3 regions of the Streptosporangium sp. NPDC049376 genome follow, and region 3 is predicted to be linked to each of the others. Evidence: predicted binding sites of a transcription regulator. Region 3 holds the regulator's gene; each other region holds the start of a gene.
The links. The regulator HrcA, encoded in region 3, represses chaperone genes, less so after heat shock. The targets are predictions, from matches to a motif close to TTGGCACTCTCNNNNNGAGAGTGCCAA.
Positions count from the first base shown of each region.

Region 1: a site for HrcA is predicted at 2,496-2,522, ahead of ACIBVQ_RS13850 (FmdB family zinc ribbon protein). Genes of this name have one in related genera too.
Region 2: a site for HrcA is predicted at 2,190-2,216, ahead of groL (chaperonin GroEL). Genes of this name have one in related genera too.

Region 1 covers NZ_JBITMT010000004.1:203,818-208,348, reverse strand. Annotated here, with positions in the region: gene galU (UTP--glucose-1-phosphate uridylyltransferase GalU) at 1-268, opposite strand, end outside; gene ACIBVQ_RS13860 (5-formyltetrahydrofolate cyclo-ligase) at 292-864, shown strand; gene ACIBVQ_RS13855 (potassium/proton antiporter) at 925-2,430, shown strand; gene ACIBVQ_RS13850 (FmdB family zinc ribbon protein) at 2,550-2,861, shown strand; gene ACIBVQ_RS13845 (MFS transporter) at 2,873-4,531, opposite strand, start outside.
Region 2 covers NZ_JBITMT010000004.1:26,385-30,915, forward strand. Annotated here, with positions in the region: gene thrC (threonine synthase) at 1-1,115, shown strand, start outside; gene ACIBVQ_RS13100 (MoaD/ThiS family protein) at 1,137-1,412, shown strand; gene ACIBVQ_RS13105 (cold-shock protein) at 1,803-2,003, shown strand; gene groL (chaperonin GroEL) at 2,327-3,952, shown strand; gene ACIBVQ_RS13115 (HelD family protein) at 4,192-4,531, opposite strand, start outside.
Region 3 covers NZ_JBITMT010000001.1:261,587-266,117, forward strand. Annotated here, with positions in the region: gene ACIBVQ_RS01085 (DUF4870 domain-containing protein) at 1-188, opposite strand, end outside; gene ACIBVQ_RS01090 (DUF3097 domain-containing protein) at 212-1,045, opposite strand; gene ACIBVQ_RS01095 (hypothetical protein) at 1,105-1,833, opposite strand; gene hrcA (heat-inducible transcriptional repressor HrcA) at 2,029-3,042, shown strand; gene dnaJ (molecular chaperone DnaJ) at 3,055-4,197, shown strand; gene ACIBVQ_RS01110 (16S rRNA (uracil(1498)-N(3))-methyltransferase) at 4,231-4,531, shown strand, end outside.

The DNA of each region.
Region 1 (4,531 bases), on a different contig from region 3:
GCCGTTCGTCGTCACCCTTCGCTTCCAGGACTTCCTCCAGCTCGATGGCTCGATCGAAGTGGTCCTCGATGGAGCGCTTGTTCTTGCCGGTGACCATGAGGACGTCGAGCAGACCGGCGGAGACCGCCTCCTCGACGACATACTGGATTGCGGGCTTGTCGACGATCGGCAACATCTCCTTGGGAGTCGCCTTGGTCGCCGGTAGGAAGCGGGTGCCCAGGCCCGCGGCAGGGACGACGGCTTTGGTCACGAGATCGAAGTCGGCCATACGAAAACGATAGTGGAGGGGTTGTGGACAAGCCGAGGCTGCGGTCGGCGATCGGGGTCGCGCGCGCCGCGGTTTCCGAGGAAGACAGGCACACCGCCTCCGTCATGACGAGGGAGTCGCTGCTCGAACAGCCGTGGGTCCAGATGGCGGGGCTGGTGGCGTGTTACTGGTCGATCGGCACCGAGCCCTCGACCCACGGGCTCGTCTTCGCGCTGTGGAAGCACGGCGCCACCGTGATGCTTCCGGTGCTGCGTGAGGACGACGATCTCGACTGGGCTGTCTACGACGGTCCCGACACCCTCGCCCCCGGGCGTTTCGGGATCATGGAGCCGGTCGACACCCGGCGTGGCGTGGACGCCGTCAGGACCGCGGCCCTGGTGATCGTGCCCGCCCTGGCGGTAGACCGCTCCACCGGGGTGCGGCTCGGCCGCGGTGGTGGCTCCTATGACAGGGCCCTGGCCAGGGTCGGCCCGAATGTGCCCACGGTCGCCCTGCTCTACGCGAATGAGCTGCGGGAAGACGTCCCCGGAGAACCGCACGACATACCGGTTCGTTACGTCGCGCAACCAAATGGAATCACCCGAATTGTCCCTTGATGTGCCTAACGACTCTGTCCAATACGACACAATGGTCCCTGGAATCAGAGAGGGGACCGGATGGGGTTGGATGTCTGGCTGCTTCTCGGTGCGGGTGTCGTCATCGCGGCGATCATCGCGGTACGGGTCGCCCACCGCAGCGGACTTCCCAGTCTCCTGATCTTCCTGGCCTTCGGTCTGCTCATCGGTGAGTCCGGCCTCGGGCTCCAGTTCGAGAACCCGGTGCTCGCCCAGCAGATGGGCCTGATCGCCCTGGCGGTGATCCTCGCCGAAGGTGGCCTGACCACCAACTGGAACCACGTACGGCGCTCCATTCCCACCGCGCTCGTGCTCGCGACCGTCGGGGTCGGGGTGAGCATCGCCACCGTCGCCGCCGCGGTGCACACCCTGCTCGACATGGACTGGCGGACCTCGCTGCTGCTCGGCGCGGTCCTCGCCTCGACCGACGCCGCGGCGGTGTTCTCCGTACTGCGCCGCCTGCCCCTGCCCTCCCGGCTGGCGGGCATCCTCGAAGCCGAGTCCGGGTTCAACGACGCGCCGACCGTCATCGCGGTCATGCTGCTGAGCGCCGCCGCCTCCCCCAGCCTGGGAGAGGCACTGCTCATGGTCGCCGTCGAACTGGCCGTCGGAGCGGTCGTCGGCCTGGCGGTCGGGCCGCTCGGCGTCTACGCGCTGCGCCGTATCGCGCTGCCGATCTCCGGCCTGTACCCGATCGCGGTGCTCGCGCTGGCGTTCGTCGCCTACGCGGGCGCCGTACTCCTGCACGGCAGCGGTTTCCTCGCGGTCTACCTGGCCACCCTGGTCATGGGCAACTCCCGGATGCCCCACCGCGCCTCGTCGAGGGGCTTCGCCGAGGGCGTCGCCTGGCTGGCCCAGATCGGCCTGTTCGTCATGCTCGGCATGCTGGCCAGCCCTTCCGAGATGCCGTCGGCGATCATTCCGGGCCTGGTCGCCGGACTGATCCTGGTCGCCGTCGCCAGGCCGCTCTCGATCGTTGTCTCCGCCCTGATCGTCAGGAGCGCGCGGATCGACCGGCTCAACTGGCGGGAGCAGGCCTTCCTGTCCTGGGCGGGACTGCGCGGCGCGGTGCCCATCGTGCTGGCGACCATCCCCTGGGCGGCCAACTCGGTGCACAACGGCGTCGCGAAACTCGTGTTCAACGAGGTCTTCGTGATCGTCGTCGTCTACACGCTGCTGCAGGGGCCGACGCTGCCCTTCGTCGCCAAGGCCCTCGGCCTGTCGACACCGGACGAGGCACGTGACCTTGAGGTCGAGTCCGCTCCCCTTGAGGAACTCAACGCCGACCTGCTGCAGGTCAAGGTGCCGCCGACCTCCAAGCTCCACGGCGTCGAGGTCTTCGAGCTACGGTTGCCGACCGACGCCCAGGTCACCCTGATCGTCAGGGACGGCAGGACGTTCGTTCCCTCGGACTCGACGAGGATCAGGATCGACGACCAACTCCTGATCGTGACGACCGCGGCCTGCAGGGAAACGGTCGAGCGCAGGATGAAGGCGATCAGCCGCCGGGGCAAGCTGGCGGGCTGGTTCGGCGAGCGGGGCAGCTGATCCATTCATTCCCGCCCGGAATGCGACAGATCCGACTCGCGTTTATGCTTGTCGGCTGCCTATCATTAGCAGTCGCGTCAGTAGAGTGCCAGACGGCGCGGATCGAAGGAGGAGGAACGGTGCCCACCTACCAGTACGCCTGCAGCGCATGCGGCAACGAGTTCGACATCGTCCAGAAGTTCTCAGACGACGCGCTCACCGAGTGCCCGTCCTGTGCCGGTGAGCTGCGCAAGGTGTTCTCCGCGGTCGGCATCGTGTTCAAGGGCTCCGGCTTCTACCGGACCGACAGCAGGTCCTCCTCGACCAGCACGGTGAGCTCGTCCTCGACGTCCGCCTCCTCCGGCTCGTCCGGAGAGTCGAAGTCAAGCGAGTCCAAGCCGAGCGAGTCCAAGCCCGCCGCCGCCGGCACCCCGGCTCCCGCGGCCTCCTAGCGCGGCACCCGTCACGCTCCGGCGGCTCCTCGGGGGCGGTCGGAGGCAGAGCCGAGCATCTCGTGGGGCAGCCTGTCCAGCAGCTCACGAAGCCCTGGATGCCGCGCGGGGTCCCAGTCGTCGATCATCCGCCGCAGCCCCTCGCGGGCCTCGGCGACAAGTGCCCCGGCCACCCGTTCACCGGCCGGGGTCAGTTCAAGGCGCCCGCCGCCGTCGGTACGGCGGGCCAGCCCTCGCGTGACGAGCAGATCCGCGTACGGCCTCCCCCTCTCGACCGTGACCCCCGCCCGTTCGGCGAGTTCCACGCTTTTCTGACCGCCCCCGGTGCCCAATCTGGCGATCAGCCACACCGAACCCGGCGGCAGGTCGAGACCGGCCGTCTCTCCAAGACGGCGGTAGTAGTCCCGGCGCATGTCCGCGTCGGCCAGTCGCCACAGCCCGCGTTCCACCTCGCGCAACGAGGAACGCTGCGCGGACACCGCGCCGTAGCACTCCCCCAGGTCCACGGGCCTGGTGGTCTCGCGCAACGGCACCTCGGGCAGCAGCCAGGCCGCTGCGAAGGCCACCAGCGCGACGGGCGCGGTGTACAGGAACACCCCGGCGATCGCGTCCGAGTAGGCCGCCAGGAACGCCGCCATGGCCCCGGGCTCCAGCCTCCTGACGGCCGTCGGGTCCGACTGGACCGCCGTGGCGACCCCCGGCGGGAGCCGTACGGTCCGCGACAGCCGTACGAGGTCGTCGGTCAGCCGTGAGGCGAAGACCGTGCCCGCGACGGCGACGCCGAAGGAACCGCCGACGGAGCGGAAGAAGGTGACCCCCGAGGTGGCCACCCCCAGGTCCTCGAAACCGACGGCGTTCTGCACCACGATCACCAGCACCTGCATCACCAGGCCGATGCCGACGCCCAGTACGAGCAGGTAGACGCTCAGTTCGAGGACCGGGATGTCCACCCGGACCCGGGAGAGCAGGCAGAGCCCGAGCGTGGTGACCGCGCCACCCGCGATCGGGAAGACCTTGTACCTCCCGGTCCGGGTGATGATCTGACCGCTGACGATCGAGGTCACCAGCATGCCCGCCATCATCGGCAGCAGGTGGATGCCGGACCACGTGGGCGAGACCCCCTGCACGACCTGGAGGAACAGCGGCATGTAGGTGAGCGAGCCGAACATCGCGAAGCCCACGGCGAAGCCGATCAGCGACGCCACGCCGAAGGCCCTCGACCGGAACAGATGGGGCGGCAGCACGGGCTCCCTGGCCCGGTTCTCCGCCCGCCACCAGAGGGTCAGCAGGAGCGCCGCCACCAGCACCAGGCCGACGACGACCGGGTGGGTCCAGGGGTAGACGGTGCCGCCCCAGGTCGTCACCAGCACCAGACAGGCGGCGGCCGAACCGAGCAGGACGATGCCGAGATGGTCGATGACGTGGTGGGTCCGTTCCGTGTCCTGGGGCAGCGCGGAGGAGATGACGGCGAACGCCACAACCCCGACCGGCAGGTTGACGTAGAAGACCCAGTGCCAGGACAGACGGTCGACGAACAGGCCGCCGAGCAGCGGCCCCGCGACGCTGGAGACGGCGAAGACCGCGCCGAAGAACCCCTGGTACCTCCCACGCTCCCTGGCCGGCACGACGTCCCCGACGATCGCCTGGGCCAGCACCATGAGCCCGCCCCC
Region 2 (4,531 bases), on a different contig from region 3:
TCGGGAACGTCACCCGGGAACAGATCTCGCAGGGGCCGGCCAACATCTGGCGCTACCGCTCCCTCCTGCCCGTCCCGGCGGACGTCGCCTCCAAGCCCAACACCGAGCCCGGCTGGACCAGGCTCGTCAAGGCCGACAACCTGGCGCGTGAGCTGGGCCTGCGCTCGCTGCACGTGAAGGACGACTCGGGCAACCCCACGCACTCCTTCAAGGACCGCGTGGTCGCCATCGCCGTCGAGGCGGCCAGGAACTTCGGCTTCCACACCCTGTCCTGCTCCTCGACCGGCAACCTGGCGGGCGCGGTGACCTCCGCCGCCGCCAGGACCGGGCTCGACGCCTGCGTGTTCATCCCCGCCGACCTCGAACAGGGCAAGATCGTCATGGCCTCCGTGTACGGCGGCAAGCTGATCGGCATCGACGGCACCTACGACGACGTCAACCGCTTCTGCTCCGAGCTCATCGGTGACGAGCTCGGCGACAAGTGGGGCTTCGTCAACGTCAACCTCAGGCCCTACTACGCCGAGGGCTCCAAGACCCTGGCCTACGAGATCGCCGAGCAGCTCGGCTGGCGGATCCCCGACCAGATCGTCATCCCGGTCGCCTCCGGCTCCCAGCTCACGAAGATCGACAAGGCGTTCAAGGAGCTGATCGCCCTCGGTCTCGTCGAGGACACGCCGTACAAGATCTTCGGCGCCCAGGCCGAGGGGTGCTCCCCGGTCTCCGCGGCCTACAAGGCGGGCCACGACGTGATCCGCCCTGTCAAGCCCGACACGATCGCCAAGTCGCTGGCCATCGGCAACCCGGCTGACGGGCCCTACGTGCTCGACATCGCCAGGCGCACCGGCGGTGGGGTCGAGGACGTCACCGACCCCGAGATCGTGGACGCCATCCGCCTGCTCGCCAGGACGGAGGGCATCTTCGCCGAGACGGCGGGCGGTGTCACCGTCGGGGTGCTGCGCAAGCTGGTCGAGTCGGGTCGGCTCGACCCCGACGCGGAGACCGTGGTCCTCAACACAGGTGACGGCCTGAAGACCCTTGACGCGGTCGCTGACCAGGCACGTCCCACCGCTGTCATCCGGCCCTCACTCGACGCGTTCCGCGCTGTCGTCGCCTAGAGCTCTGAAAGGTACTGAATTATGAGCGTTTCTGTACGGATTCCGACGATTCTCCGTACGTACACCGGCGGCGCGGCCGAGGTGAACGGCGAGGGCGGGACCCTGCGTGAGGTTCTGCAGAAGCTCGACGCCGACTTCCCCGGGATCGGTGCCCGTATTCTCGATGAATCGGGCAAGATTCGCCGTTTTGTGAACGTCTATGTCGGTGATGAGGATGTCCGTTTCGCCGACAACCTCGACACGGTGACGCCGTCCGGCGTTCAGGTCTCCATCATTCCGGCGGTCGCCGGAGGCTGATCCCGGCGGAGGCCGCGCGGGGCCCTGGGCGGGCCCTGGACGGCCTCCCGGATCCCGATGTCGTCCACTGTCATGGAACGGCGCCCCCGGAACACCCTCACGACACCCGCACCGGCCTGGCCGCGTGCGGGTGTCGTCTTTTGTGATGCAAGCTCACATTTTTGTGCGAAGACATAATGTAATATTTAACTAACTAGTAGTGATAGCAAAACTATGTTGGCGTGTTGAATGCGTCCGTAAAGCGGTAGTTTGCTGGTTGACTCTGTTGCCCCACGGGCTCTCACAGGTATGGTCGAGGGCGATCGACGTAGGCGATGTCTCCGCCTCGGAGATTGAGGACCTCGCGAGAGGAATGGGCGACGTCCTCAAGCCCAGTAAGAGGAGTCGGAAGTGGCGCAAGGCACCGTCAAATGGTTCAACGCGGACAAGGGCTACGGCTTCATCGCGGTAGACGGTGGTAAGGATGTTTTCGTCCATTACTCCGCGATCATGATGGATGGCTACCGTGCGCTCGAACAGGGCCAGAGGGTCGAGTTCGAGATCACGCAGGGACAGAAGGGACCTCAGGCGGAATCGGTCCGGACGGTCTGATCTCGTCCTCCGTCAGCTCGTCGGGAACCCGCTGGCGCATCCCGCGGCAGCGCAGTTCGCGCGGATCGCCCTCGGCATGTCGGCCCGGCTCGTCGCTCCCATCGGCGGGCCGGGCCTTCGCCTAAGCTGACACTCAGGTCAAAGGTCCTTGGCTTGCACTCGTCGGGGGAGAGTGCTAAACAGTGGTTAGCACTCCTCATTGGAGAGTGCCAAACCTGGATCGAGACGATGGGGCCCGCCGAACGGAGTCGCGGGCCCGTATGCCGTCGCGGGCGTCGCCTCGGTCTGGTGCAAGCCACCCTGTGTTTGGGAGGTCTAGCCGTATGGCAGCCAAGATGATCTCGTTTGACGAGGACGCCAGGCGCGGTCTCGAGCGTGGCATGAACCAGCTCGCGGACGCTGTCAAGGTGACCCTCGGCCCCAAGGGCCGCAACGTCGTGCTGGAGAAGAAGTGGGGCGCCCCCACGATCACCAACGACGGTGTCTCCATCGCCAAGGAGATCGAGCTTGAGGACCCGTGGGAGAAGATCGGGGCCGAGCTCGTAAAGGAAGTCGCCAAGAAGACCGACGATGTCGCGGGTGACGGCACCACCACGGCCACCGTGCTTGCTCAGGCGCTGGTCCGCGAGGGCCTGCGCAACGTAGCCGCGGGCGCCAACCCCATGTCCCTGAAGAAGGGCATCGAGGCCGCCGTCGAGCGTGTCTCCGAGGAGCTCTCCAAGCTGGCCAAGGACGTGGAGACGAAGGCGCAGATCGCCTCCACGGCCTCCATCTCCGCGGGTGACCCGCAGATCGGCGAGATGATCGCCGAGGCGATGGACAAGGTCGGCAAGGAAGGCGTCATCACCGTCGAGGAGAGCAACACCTTCGGCCTTGAGCTTGAGCTCACCGAGGGCATGCGCTTCGACAAGGGTTACATCTCGCCCTACTTCGTGACCGACCCGGAGCGCATGGAGGCCGTCCTCGACGACCCCTACGTCCTCGTCGTCAACTCCAAGATCTCCGCGAACAAGGACCTGCTCCCGGTCCTCGACAAGGTCGTGCAGGCCGGCAAGCCGCTGCTGATCATCGCCGAGGACATCGAGGGCGAGGCGCTGGCGACCCTGGTCGTCAACAAGATCCGCGGCCTGTTCCGCTCGGTCGCCGTCAAGGCTCCGGGCTTCGGCGACCGCCGCAAGGCCATGCTGGGCGACATCGGCATCCTGACCGGTGCCCAGGTCATCAGCGAGGACCTCGGTCTGAAGCTGGAGTCCACCACGCTCGACCAGCTCGGCCGCGCTCGTCAGGTCATCGTCACCAAGGACGAGACGACGATCGTCGACGGTGCCGGTGACGCCGAGCAGATCGCGGGCCGGGTCAACCAGATCCGTGCCGAGATCGACAACACCGACTCCGACTACGACCGCGAGAAGCTGCAGGAGCGCCTGGCCAAGCTGGCCGGTGGCGTGGCGGTCATCAAGGCCGGTGCGGCGACCGAGGTCGAGCTCAAGGAGCGCAAGCACCGCATCGAGGACGCCGTGCGTAACGCCAAGGCGGCCGTCGAGGAGGGCATCGTGCCCGGCGGTGGCGTGGCGCTGCTGCAGGCCGGCGCCAAGGCGTTCGACAAGCTCGAACTGGCCGGGGACGAGGCCACCGGTGCGGCGATCGTGCGCAAGGCTCTTGAGGAGCCGCTGAAGCAGATCGCGGTCAACGCCGGTCTTGAGGGCGGCGTCGTGGTGGAGAAGGTGCGCAACCTGACCCCCGGCGAGGGCCTGAACGCCGCCACGGGCGAGTACGTCAACCTGTTCGAGTCGGGCATCATCGACCCGGCGAAGGTGACCCGTTCGGCGCTGCAGAACGCCGCCTCGATCGCGGCGCTGTTCCTGACGACCGAGGCCGTCATCGCCGAGAAGCCCGAGAAGGCCGGTGCCGCTCCCGCCGTTCCCGGCGGCGGCGACATGGACTTCTAGTCCGGAGCTTTCCCAAAAGAGGCGACCCCGAGGTGTCGGGGTCGCCCCTTTTTGTTTTCCACCCGATTTCTCACCGGCCCGTAAGGCGGGCCTTTCCGGTCGGCCAGGTGTTTTACCCGGGCCGGGCGTGCGTTTCACGGCCGCCGCGTTCGGAGACCGGACGTTTCCGGCCGCCAGGGCCTTCGGGAGGGGTGGCCTTTTCGGCCGGACGGACTTTCACGGCACGCAGGGGGAACCGGTCAGCGGAGCTGGGCGGGCAGGTCGCCGGTGTGCAGGACGGTCAGCGAGGTCACCGCCCTGGTCAGAACCACGTAGAGACGGGCGAGGCCGCGTGGTTCCGCGGCCACGATGTCGGCGGGCTCGACCACGATGACGTGGTCGTACTCCAGGCCCTTGGCCAGGCTCGCGGGGATCACCAGGAGCCGGTGCTCCTCGGTCGCGTCCTGGCTCAGCACCCGGTGCTCCACGGCCTCCAGGATGGCGGAGACCTCGGCCACCGCGGCATCGGGGGCGATCACGCCGATCGAGCCCTCGCGGGAGAGTGTCGCGCCCACCACCTCCCTCAGGGACGCGGCCAGG
Region 3 (4,531 bases):
CCGTACCCCTGGTGACCGTACGGCCAGCCTCCCTGGGGCGGGTACCCCTGGTATCCCTGCCCGGGAGGAGGCCCGGGGTAGGACCCGGGGGGAGGGCCTGGAGGGGGGCCGGGCTGAGGGCCGGGCCACGCTCCGTACCCCGGCCGGGGGTGCTCCTCGTGCGGGAACCGCTCGGGATTGTCGCTCATGGCCATCTCCTCGATGGGGTGGGTCAGTCGTCCTGGGCGGGGTCGGTCACGAAGTCGATCAGCCGCTCGACCGGGCCGAGGAGCTCCGGTTCGAGATCGGCGTAGGTGGTGACCGATCCGAGGATGCGGCGCCAGGCCTCCGCGGGATCGACGCCCCATCCGAGGGCGGCGATGACGCCCTCCTTCCACGGCAGGCCGCGCGGCACCCGGGGCCAGGCGGCGATCCTCAGCGCCGACGGTTTGACGGCCTGCCAGACGTCCACGAACGGGTGCCCGGCGACCAGCACGTGGGGCGAGGAGACCTCGGCCGCTATCCGGCTCTCCTTGGACCCGGCGACCAGATGGTCGACGAGCACACCGAGACGACGCTCAGGGCCGGGCCCGAACTCCGCGACGATCTCGGGGAGGTGGTCGACGCCCTCAAGGTACTCGACCACGACGCCCTCGACGCGCAGGTCGTGTCCCCAGACCTTCTCGACCAGCGCGGCGTCGTGCACGCCCTCCACGTAGATCCGGCTCTCCCTGGCGACCCGGGCCCGCAGGCCCTCGACCGCGATGGAGCCGGAGGCGCTGCGCCGTGGCCCCTGGGGTCCCCGGGAGCCCGGAGACGCGGCGGCGGGCCGTACCAGGGTCACCGTCCTGCCTTCGAGGAGGAACGCGGCCGGGTCGAGCGGGAACAGGCGCCGCCGCCCGAAGCGGTCCTCCAGGGTGACGGCCTCCTTGTCGCAGGCGACCACGGCGCCGCAGAAGCCGCTCTCGGCGTCCTCGACGACCAGGTCGGGCTCGGCGGGGACCTGGGGGATCTTCCCCTTGAGGGGACGACGCCAGTTTCCCGCCAGCACGTCACGCTCGTACATCACCGGCCGTCAGCCACCTCTCGCAGGGGATCACGTGGGACGGTAGCAAAGAGCGGGCATCACCTGCCGTAGGCTCCGGGCTGTCCCCACTGGGCCGCCGCGGCCGCGGCCTGGCGCTTGCGGGCGCCGCTGCGCTTGACCAGCACGACGATCGTCACGATGACGGCCAGCAGGAACCCGATCCCCGGCACGCCGAACAGCATCAGCGTGCCGCCGATCACCGAGTCGGCCACGATCTCCTTGCCCACGCCGAACTTGGCGTCGACCCCGCCCGAGGTGGTGCAGGTGATCGGGTAGTCGCCCGCCTTGTCCACCCCGATCCGCAGGGCGAGCTCCCACAGCTGCCCGTCGGCGGTGACGGTCTGCTGGAAGCTCGGCCGCTGGAGCTTGACGGTTCCCGGGGCGCCCTCGATCTGGCACTCGAAGTTCGTGCCCTTGGCCGCGGCGACGTAGATGGCGGGCTTGTTCGCCGGGTCGATGCTGACGGTCGTCTTCTGGTCGGGGCCGAAGGAGGAGGTCGGGGCGGCTTCGGTGACCGCGTTGAAGAGACCGCCCGCGAAACCGACGAAGCCAATGATCACGCTCAGCACGAAGAGCAGCCACACGCCGACGATCCAGCCGACGCTGGGCTTCACCTTCGGCGGCGGGCCCTGGGGGGCGCCGTATCCCGGGGGCGGGTAGCCGAAGGAGGGGCCGCCCTGCTGGTACTGCTGTTGCTGCTGGTGGGGCTGGCCGTACGGCTGCTGGGGGGTGCCGTAACCCGAAGGAGATCCGAAATCATTGGACATATACCTAATTGTGGCCCTTACCACTTGGATAGCGATAGCAGCTGACTTGACAATGGCTTGCTCCAGGACCCGCTCCCGCCCATCCTGGTGCCGTGTTATCGCACCCCCCGGGCTGGAGCCGTACACTTGGCACTCGGGAACACCGAGTGCCAGACCTGGCGTTTCCCGTCCGAGCGCAGGTAGGAGGTGAGCACGTTGGTTGACGACCGCAAGCTGGCGGTCCTACGCGCCATCGTCGAGGACTACGTGTCCACCAATGAGCCGGTCGGCTCGAAGGCTCTCGCGGAGCGTCACAACCTGGGTGTGTCCCCCGCGACCATCCGCAACGACATGGCGGTGCTGGAGGAGCAGGGCTACATCGCCCAGCCCCACACCAGCGCGGGCCGGGTGCCGACGGACAAGGGCTACCGGCTGTTCGTCGACCGCCTCTCCCAGGTGAAGCCGCTGTCCGGCGCGGAGAGGAGGGCCATCGAGAGCTTCCTCGCGGGCGCCGTCGACCTCGACGACGTCGTGATGCGCACGGTACGGCTGCTGGCCCAGCTGACCCGTCAGGTCGCCGTGGTCCAGTACCCCACGATCTCCAACTCCAAGGTCCGCCACGTCGAGCTGGTCCCGCTGAACGAGCACCGCCTGATGTTCGTGCTCATCACCAACACCGGGCGGGTCGAGCAGCGCGTGGTGGAGCTGCAGGAGGTCATCGACGACAACCGCGTGGCGCACCTGCGCGCGGTGCTCAACGCCTGCCTGGACGGCTGCGGGCTGGCCAGTGTTCCCGACATGGTCGCCGACCTGCCAGAACGGCTGCCCGCCGAGGACAGGCCCGTCGCGGCCACCATCCTTTCGGTCCTGCTTGAGTCCCTTGTGGACCGGCATGATGAGAAGATCGTTTTCGCCGGGGCCGCCAATCTCGCGGGGGCCGACTTCACCGTCGGGCTCCGCGACGTGCTGGAGGCCCTGGAGGAGCAGGTGGTGCTCATGCGCCTGCTCGGTGAGACCTCGGACCTGTCGGCGCTGACGGTGCGCATCGGCTCGGAGAACCCCTACACGGGTCTCCAGGGCACATCCATCGTCGCCGCCGGATACGGTTCGGGTGGCAAGCAACTGGCCCGGCTCGGTGTGCTGGGTCCGACACGTATGGACTACCCGGTCACGATGGGCGCGGTGCGCGCGGTGGCACGCTACGTCAGCCAGATCCTGGCTGCATCCTAAGAGGTCAACTAAGTGGCTACTAAGAGTGACTACTACGGCACCCTGGGGGTGCGGCGCGACGCCAGCGCGGAGGAGATCAAGAAGGCCTACCGCCGCCTGGCCAGGGAGCTGCATCCCGATGTGAACCCCGACCCTGAGACCCAGGAGCGGTTCAAGGACATCACCCAGGCCTACGAGGTGCTGTCCGACCCCAACAAGCGTCAGATGTACGACATGGGCGCCGACCCGTTCTCCTCGGGCGGCGCGGGCGCCGGAGGCTTCGGCGCCGGCTTCCCCTTCAGCGACATCATGGACGCCTTCTTCGGCGCGGCGGGCGGCGGCGCGGGGCGCGGTCCCCGCTCGCGGGCCCGCAGGGGCCGCAACGCCACCATCAGGGTCGAGCTCGACCTGCGGGAGGCGGCCTTCGGCACGACCCGCGAGCTGGTGGTCGACACCGCGATCCTGTGCGAGGTCTGCACCGGCTCCGGCGCGGCGGCGGGCACCCACCCCGACACCTGTGACGTCTGCCACGGGCGCGGCGAGGTCTCCCAGGTCACCCGGTCCTTCCTCGGCCAGGTCATGACCTCCCGTCCCTGCCCGCAGTGCGGCGGGTTCGGTTCGATCATCCGCAACCCCTGCCAGGAGTGCTCCGGCGACGGCCGGGTCCGCACCCGGCGGACCATCAAGGTCCGCATCCCCGCGGGCGTCGAGGACGGCACCCACATCCAGCTCGCCGGCGAGGGCGAGATCGGTCCCGGCGGCGGCCCGCCCGGTGACCTGTTCCTGGAGATCGTCGAGCGCCCCCACGAGACGTTCGAGCGCCGCGGCGACGACCTGCACTGCACCGTGCAGATCCCGATGACCGCCGCCGCGCTCGGCACGATCCTGACGCTGGAGACACTCGACGGCGCCGAGGAGCTGGACGTCCGCCCCGGCACCCAGTCCGGGCAGACCATCCCGCTGTACGGCAAGGGCATCCAGCGCCTCAACGAGACCGGCAGGGGAGACCTGCTGATCCACGTCAACGTCGAGACTCCCGCCCGTCTCGACCAGGCTCAGGAGGAGCTCCTGCGCGAGCTGGCCAGGCTCCGCGGCGAGGAACGCCCGCCCGGCAAGTTCGCCCCCGGCCAGCAGGGCTTCTTCTCCCGCCTGCGGGACGCCTTCAATGGCCGCTGATCCGGCGGGCGCCCGCGGGGCCTGTGAGGGTCGATGACGGTTCCGGTCTTCCTGGCGGAGCCGGGTGACCTGGCCCGGCGGGAGTTCGTCTTCGGCGGCCCCGAGGGCCGCCACGCGGCTGCCGTACGGCGGCTGCGGGCGGGGGAGCGGCTCGACCTCACCGACGGCGCGGGGGCGGTCGCCGAGTGCGTCGTGCTCGACGCGGGCAAGGACTCGCTCCGGGTGGAGGTGCTGCGCCGCTACGAGGTCGTGCCGCCGCGCCCCCGCCTGGTCGTCGTGCAGGGCCTGCCCAAGGGCGACAGGGGAGAGCTGGCCGTCGAGATGATGACCGAGG